DNA from 2 places in the Curtobacterium oceanosedimentum genome. Region 2 is predicted to be linked to the other one. Evidence: riboswitches for the same ligand, from Rfam matches in the RefSeq annotation. Region 2 holds a riboswitch; the other holds the start of a gene.

Region 1 (3,398 bases), on a different contig from region 2:
CGACCACCACGTCGTCCGACACGGCGTCGAGCTGCTCGCGGAGGAACCCGACGTCGGGGACGTGCACCGACCGGACGCCGTGGGTGTTCTGCGCGACGAGGGCCGTCACGACGCCCATCCCGTAGCCGTCGTGCGCCGCGATCGCCTTGAGGTCCGCCTGGAGTCCGGCGCCGCCCGTCGGGTCGGTGCCCGCGATGCTCAGGACCCGCGGCACGAGCAGCCCGGTCGGTCCGGTCCGGACCGGCGGCGTCGAGCCCGCGGCGGTCCCCGCGGCGGTCATGCCCCGCTCCACGCGCGGAGGTACGCGGTCGCGGCCGCGTTCGGGTCGGCGGCGGCGCAGATCCCGGACACGACCGCGACGCCCGCGGCACCGGCGGCCCGGAGCGGCGCCACGTCGTCGAGGGTCACGCCGCCGATCGCGACGCACGGCACCCCGAGCGCTCGTGCCGCTCCGGCGATCCGGGCGACGCCGTCGACGCCGAGTGCCGGTGGGTGGTCCGGCTTCGTCGCGGTCGGGTGCACGACGCCGACGCCGAGCAGGTCGACCGTGCCGCGGGGGAGCTCCGCGAGGGCCGCGAGGTGGTCCGGCGTGTTCGCGGTGAGTCCCACGTGCGCGTCCGGGCCGAGGAGCGCCCGGGCGGCCGCGACGGGCAGGTCGGACTGGCCGAGGTGGACGCCGGCGACCCGGTGTCCGGCACGTCGGGCGGCGAGCGCGACGTCCGTCCGGTCGTCCACCACGACGGTCGCGCGGTCCCCGACGGCGTCGGCCACCGCGACGGTCAGGGCGAGGAGGTCCCGGACCGGTGCCTGCTTGTCCCGCACCTGCACGAGCCGCACGCCGGCGTCGACCGCGGCACGGACGACGCCGAGCACACCCCTGCCGTGCCGGTCGACGAGCACCGGATCGGTGACCAGGTAGACGCCGAGGTCCGTCGGGGCGCTCACGGTCGGACCCCCGTGGTCGTCGCAGCGGGCTCCGTGCCGGGGGACGGCGCGGACTCCGTGGTGACGCGTGCCACCCGGACGACGTCGTCGGGGGTCAGGGACGCGAGCCGGTCGAGGAACAGCGGCTGGAACGTGCCGGGGCCACCGGCGTCCCGCGCGGCGAGCTCGGCGGCGACCGTGTGCACCACCGTGCCGGCGACCGCAGCGGCACCCGGGTCGTCCGGCGTCACCGCGGCGAAGGCGGCGATCACCGCGCCGAGCGCGCACCCGCCACCGGTGATCCGGGTCAGCAGCGGTGTCCCGTTCGCGACCCGCACCACACCGGTACCGGGCGCGACCAGCAGGTCGACGGGACCGGACACGGCCACCGCGCCCACGAGCCTCCCGTCCGCCGCCCGGAGCACGGCCGTCCGCGCCTCGTCCGTGGCGGCGGTGCTGTCGACCCCGCGCCCACCGTCGGCGGCGCCGAGCAGGGCGAGGACCTCCGAGGCGTTGCCGCGCAGCACGGTCGGTCGGAGCGCGAGCAGGTCGTGGGCGAGGGCGGTGCGGACCGGGAGCGATCCGACCGCGACGGGATCCAGGACCCACGGGGTACGGGCGTCGACCGCCGCGGTGGCTGCCTCGACCGATGCCGCACGCGGCTCGGGGTGGGGCGTGCCGGTGTTCACGAGCAGCGCGTCGGCCACCCGGGCGAACGGACCGGCCTCGGAGGTGACGTCGACCATCGCGGCGGAGGCGCCGAGGGCGAGCAGGACGTTCGCCGTGACGTTCTGCACCACCGTGTTCGTGATGCACTGCACCAGGGGGCTGCGGGCGCGCACCTCCTCGAGCAGCGTGGCGGTGCGGGCAGGCCAGTCCGGGGACGGGGTGCCGGCGGATCCGGGTACGGGCGCAGCGGTGTGCATGGACGATCCCTTCGCGAGTACGAGCTCGAGCAGGTTCGACGGGTGTGATCTCAGCCGCTCGGTGCGGCACCCCGTGTCTCGGACGACACCGTACACGACGTCCGACGACCTCCTCCGGGCACACCGGGGGTGCGGTGTGCCAGTGTTGACGGGTGCCTGACGTGACCCCTCCCGGACCGCCGCCCGGACCCCGCGACCCCGGCGACGCGTGGGCCGTCGGACCGGACGGCACGAAGGCCTGGGGACGGTTCGGTGCGGCCGGCCTGCTCGTCGACGACGGCGCCGGACGCGTGCTCCTGCAGCACCGCGTCGAGTGGAGCCACCACGGCGGCACGTGGGGCATCCCCGGCGGAGCTCGGCACCAGGACGAGGACGCCGTCACCGCGGCGCTCCGGGAGTCCGCGGAGGAGGCAGGGGTGCCCGAGGACGGCATCGACCTCCGGCACGCCGCCGTGCTCGACCTCGGGTTCTGGACCTACACGACCGTCGTCGGACGCGCCCGGACCCCGTTCGAGCCGGTGATCGCCGACCGCGAGAGCCTCGCGCTGTCGTGGGTGCCCGTCGCCGAGGTCGACGCGCTGCCGCTGCACCCGGGCTTCGGTGCCTCGTGGCCGGCGCTGCGTGCCGCAATGGGGACCGTCCCGCACGTCGTGGTCGACGCGGCGAACGTGGTCGGCAGCGTGCCGGACGGCTGGTGGAAGGACCGCGCGGGTGCGGCCGAGCGGCTGCTGTCGTCCGTGGCGGCGCTCGCCGCACGGGGCGTGGACGCGGGGGAGCTCGGGCTGCCCTTCGCACGGTGGTGGCCCCGGTGGACGGTGGTGCTCGAGGGTGCGGCACGAGCCGCCGGCGCGACGGGGTCCGCGGTAGCCGGCGCCCCGGCCGGGGTCGACGGCGACTCGGTCGGGACCGGTGGCGCCTCGGTCGGGATCGTCCGTGCCGAGGGCTCCGGCGACGACGCGATCGTCGAGGCCGCCCGGTCGGCGCTCGCCGACGGTCACGTCCCGGTCGTCGTCGTGACGGCGGACCGGGAGCTCCGGACCCGCGTCGAGGCGCTGGGGGCCGAGGTGCGCGGCCCGGGCTGGTTCCGCGAGCAGTAGCCCGACGCAGCGAGCAGGAGCCCGCCCCGGCGAGCAGGAGCCCGCCCCGGCGAGCAGGAGCCCGCCATGGCGTCAGCCCTCGGGCACGTACCGCTTCGACGACACCAGCAGCGCCACCCACGACACCACCCCGAGCCCGACCACGACGGCCAGGACCACCGAGACCGGCACCCCGGTGCCGCCCACGACCGCCGCGATGACCGCCGGCGCGAGGAACCCGCTGTACGCCACCGCGTAGAACGCCCCCGTCAGACCGGCCAGGTCGCGCGACCCGGCGATCCGCTGCACCTCGAGCAACGAGGACACCAGTGCGGTCCCCATCCCGACACCGATCACGACGTTCGCCGCGAGGCCGACCCACACCGACTGCAGCTCGACGGCCAGGAGCACGACCCCGATCCCGACGGTCATCACGGCGACCGCGGTCACGAGCCCACGCGCCGAGGCCACC
Region 2 (3,398 bases):
GCGAGCCCCCGCGCCTCGAGCAGCCCCGCGCCCTCGTCGAGCGGGCGGAAGGCGCCCCCGGCCACCGGTGTTCCCGGTGCTGATCCGCCCGCTCGCTCGCTCGTCGACACGACCGGACGACCGGCACCGGCCGTCGACCCGACCGGACGACCGGCGCCGGCCGTCCGCGCGACCGGACGTCCGCCGCCCGCTCGCGACGACCCCCGGGCCGGCTCGGCGCCGGGCACCCACACGCCGGCCGCGGTCAGGGCGGCGCCGTGCTCGGCGAGCACCGTCGCCGGAGCCCCGTCCGCGACCACGCCGCCTCCGGGTTCGAGCAGCACGAGCCGGTCGACCAGGTCGAGCCAGGTGCCGATCCGGTGCTCGACGACGAGCATGGTCGCGCCGGTGGAGTCGAGCAGCGCCCGCACGGCGTCGTGGACCTGGGCGACACCCTCGGGGTCGAGGTTGGCGCACGGTTCGTCGAGCACGAGCACCCCCGGACGCATCGCGAGCACGCCCGCGAGCGCCAGACGCTGCCGCTGCCCGCCGGAGAGTCGGCTCGTGGACCGGTCGAGCGGCAGGTCGAGTCCGACGACCCCGAGCGCGTGCCGGACGCGTTCCCACGTCTCGGCCCGGGGGACGCCGGTGTTCTCGCACCCGAAGGCCACGTCGTCGCCGATCCGCGACATCACCGTGTGCGCCTCGGGGTCCTGCATGACGAGGCCGACACGCCCGCGGACCGCGCGGGGCTCGGCACCGTCGACCAGGACCGAGCCCTGCACGGCTGCGGCGGTGTCGTCGTCGGGGTCGGGCTCGTCGGCGAGGACCGCCGCCACCGCCCGGAGCACCGTCGACTTGCCGGCTCCCGAGGGGCCGACGACCGCGACGCGCTCACCCGGCTCGACGACGAGGTCCAGGCCGCGGACCGCCCAGGCGTCACGCCCGGCGTACCGCCAACCCCAGTCGTCGAAGGCGACGCGCGCCGCCCCCGGGGACGACACGGCCGTCACCGGGCGGCGCGGGACCCGCGCTCGGCCTGCTCGGCGGCAGGCGTCGCGGTGCCGGACCGCGCACCGTCGGCCGGAGCGGTCGCGTCGGTCGGGGCGGACGGCTCCTGCGCGGTCGTCACGGTCGAGCGGCGGGCGTGCTCACGCCCCGCGGCGAACGAGGACAGCACGCCGGTCGCGGCGAGCGCCCGCACGAGCAGCCACGAACCGAGCCCGGCGATCACGGCGCCGGACACCACGGCGGACACGACGTAGACGGTCTTGAACGCGGCGTCGAGGCCCGGGTACCAGAGCACGGTGTCGTTGATGCCGAGGGCGAGCCCGGCGGCGGCACCGGCGAGCACGACGACGGGCAGTCGGTAGGCCCGGTAGAGGAACAGTGCGAGCACGAGCTCGGCCCCGAGGCCCTGCACGAGCCCGGCCTCGAGCGTCAGCCACCCCCACTGGGTGCCGAGCAGCGCCTCGACGCTGGCCGCGACCATCTCGGCGTAGAGCGCGGCGCCGGGCTTCCGGACGACGATCGCGACGACGGGCCCGGCGAGCAGCCAGACCCCGCCGAAGAGCGCCTGGGTGCCCGGCAGGACCAGGCCTGCGACGGCGCTGATCGGCTCGTAGCCGAACTCCCAGAGCTTGAAGACGACACCGATCGCGACGGCGAGGACGCTCGCGACGACGATGTCGACCACCCGCCAGCGCAACGAGCGCCGGACGGTGGTGGACGGTGCTGCGGACTGCGTGGTTGCAGGCATGGTTGCTGACTCCTCCCTGCGCCGGCATGACCCGGATCAGGTTCGACGGTCGGAGCGCCGTTCGCTCCCTCTCAGCCCGGCGGTCCCGGACTCCCGTGTGTGTGCCAGCAGTCTAGACGCGGTCGCGTCGGAGGACGTGCCCCCGTGACGGACGGGAGGCCCGTGGCGGCGTCGCCACGGGCCTCCCGTCCGGTGGGTCACTTCTTGAGGGCGCGGATCACCTTGCTCAGGGCCTTGCCGGTCACCCAGATGGTGGGGATGCTCACCGCGAGCAGCGAGATCAGGTTCGGCTCGAACTGCAGGTCCTGACCCGGTCGGCGCACGTACGCGCCGACGGGGAGCGAGGCGCCGCCACCGCCGCCGCCGCCGTTCTCGTCGTCGCCGCCGGCGCCGAAGCCGAACCAGCCGATCGACACCGGGATCAGGGTCTGGTCGCCGACCTCGACCGGCTCCCCGTAGTTCGTCGAGACGCCCACCGGGCGCACCTTGTCTGCGATCTGACTCACGATGTTGGCCATGCGCGCGAGGCTACTCGGCCGTTCCTCCACAGGCCGGGGCCGCGCTCCTGGTGTCCACGGCTGTGGCTTGTCTGCGGACGCGGGCAGGCTACGCCGATATGTTGGCCGGACCCACACCTGGAGGACCGTTTGCACACCTGGCCCGGCAACCCGTACCCCCTCGGGGCGACCTACGACGGCAGCGGCACGAACTTCGCCCTGTTCAGCGAGGTCGCCGACCGCGTGGAACTGTGCCTGTTCGACGACGCGGGGAACGAGGAGTGCGTCGACCTGGTCGAGGTGGACGCCCACGTCTGGCACGCCTACCTGCCGAACGTCGCCCCGGGGCAGGAGTACGGCTTCCGTGTGCACGCCCCGTACGATCCGGCGAACGGGCTGCGCGGCAACCCGAACAAGCTGCTCCTCGACCCCTACGCCAAGGCGACCAGCGGCGACATCGACTGGGACCAGGCGCTGTTCTCGTACACGTTCGGCGACCCGGACTCGACCGACGACCAGGACTCGGCGTCCCACATGATGAAGGGCGTCGTCATCAACCCGTTCTTCGACTGGCAGGGCGACCGGGCTCCCCGGATCCCCTACGGCGAGACGGTGATCTACGAGGCGCACGTCAAGGGCCTCACCGAGACGCACCCGGACGTGCCCGAGGAGCAGCGCGGCACCTACGCCGGCGTCGCCCACCCCGCCGTGATCGAGCACCTCAAGCGGCTCGGCATCACGACGCTCGAGCTCATGCCCGTGCACCAGTTCGTCAACGACTCCACGCTGCAGGAGAAGGGGCTGTCGAACTACTGGGGCTACAACACGATCGGCTTCTTCGCGCCGCACTCGCACTACTCGTCGTCCGGTGACCGCGGGCAGCAGGTGCAGGAGTTCAAGGCGATGGTGCGCGAGCTCCACCGTGCGGGGATCGAGGTGGTCCTCGACGTCGTCTACAACCACACGGCAGAGGGCAACCACCTCGGCCCGACCCTGTCCTTCCGCGGCATCGACAACGCGGCCTACTACCGCCTGGTCGAGGACGACAAGCGGTACTACATGGACACGACCGGTACGGGCAACTCGCTCAACGTCGGGCACCCGCACTCGCTGCAGCTCATCATGGACTCGCTGCGGTACTGGGTGACCGAGATGCACGTCGA

The links. Region 2 has a riboswitch for thiamine pyrophosphate ahead of ABIC52_RS04275 (ECF transporter S component). Riboswitches for the same ligand answer to the same signal wherever they lie in the genome.
Region 1: it holds a riboswitch for thiamine pyrophosphate, as region 2 does, so the genes downstream of both, thiM (hydroxyethylthiazole kinase) here and ABIC52_RS04275 (ECF transporter S component) in region 2, are expected to answer to the same signal.

The regions. Positions count from the first base shown of each region.
Region 1 covers NZ_JBEPMD010000004.1:68,025-71,422, forward strand. Annotated here, with positions in the region: gene thiD (bifunctional hydroxymethylpyrimidine kinase/phosphomethylpyrimidine kinase) at 1-280, opposite strand, end outside; gene thiE (thiamine phosphate synthase) at 277-945, opposite strand; gene thiM (hydroxyethylthiazole kinase) at 942-1,850, opposite strand; TPP riboswitch at 1,839-1,934, opposite strand; gene ABIC52_RS05515 (NUDIX domain-containing protein) at 2,003-2,947, shown strand; gene ABIC52_RS05520 (MFS transporter) at 3,020-3,398, opposite strand, start outside.
Region 2 covers NZ_JBEPMD010000003.1:114,907-118,304, reverse strand. Annotated here, with positions in the region: gene ABIC52_RS04280 (ABC transporter ATP-binding protein) at 1-992, opposite strand, end outside; gene ABIC52_RS04275 (ECF transporter S component) at 989-1,738, opposite strand; TPP riboswitch at 1,734-1,845, opposite strand; gene ABIC52_RS04270 (hypothetical protein) at 1,936-2,256, opposite strand; gene glgX (glycogen debranching protein GlgX) at 2,386-3,398, shown strand, end outside.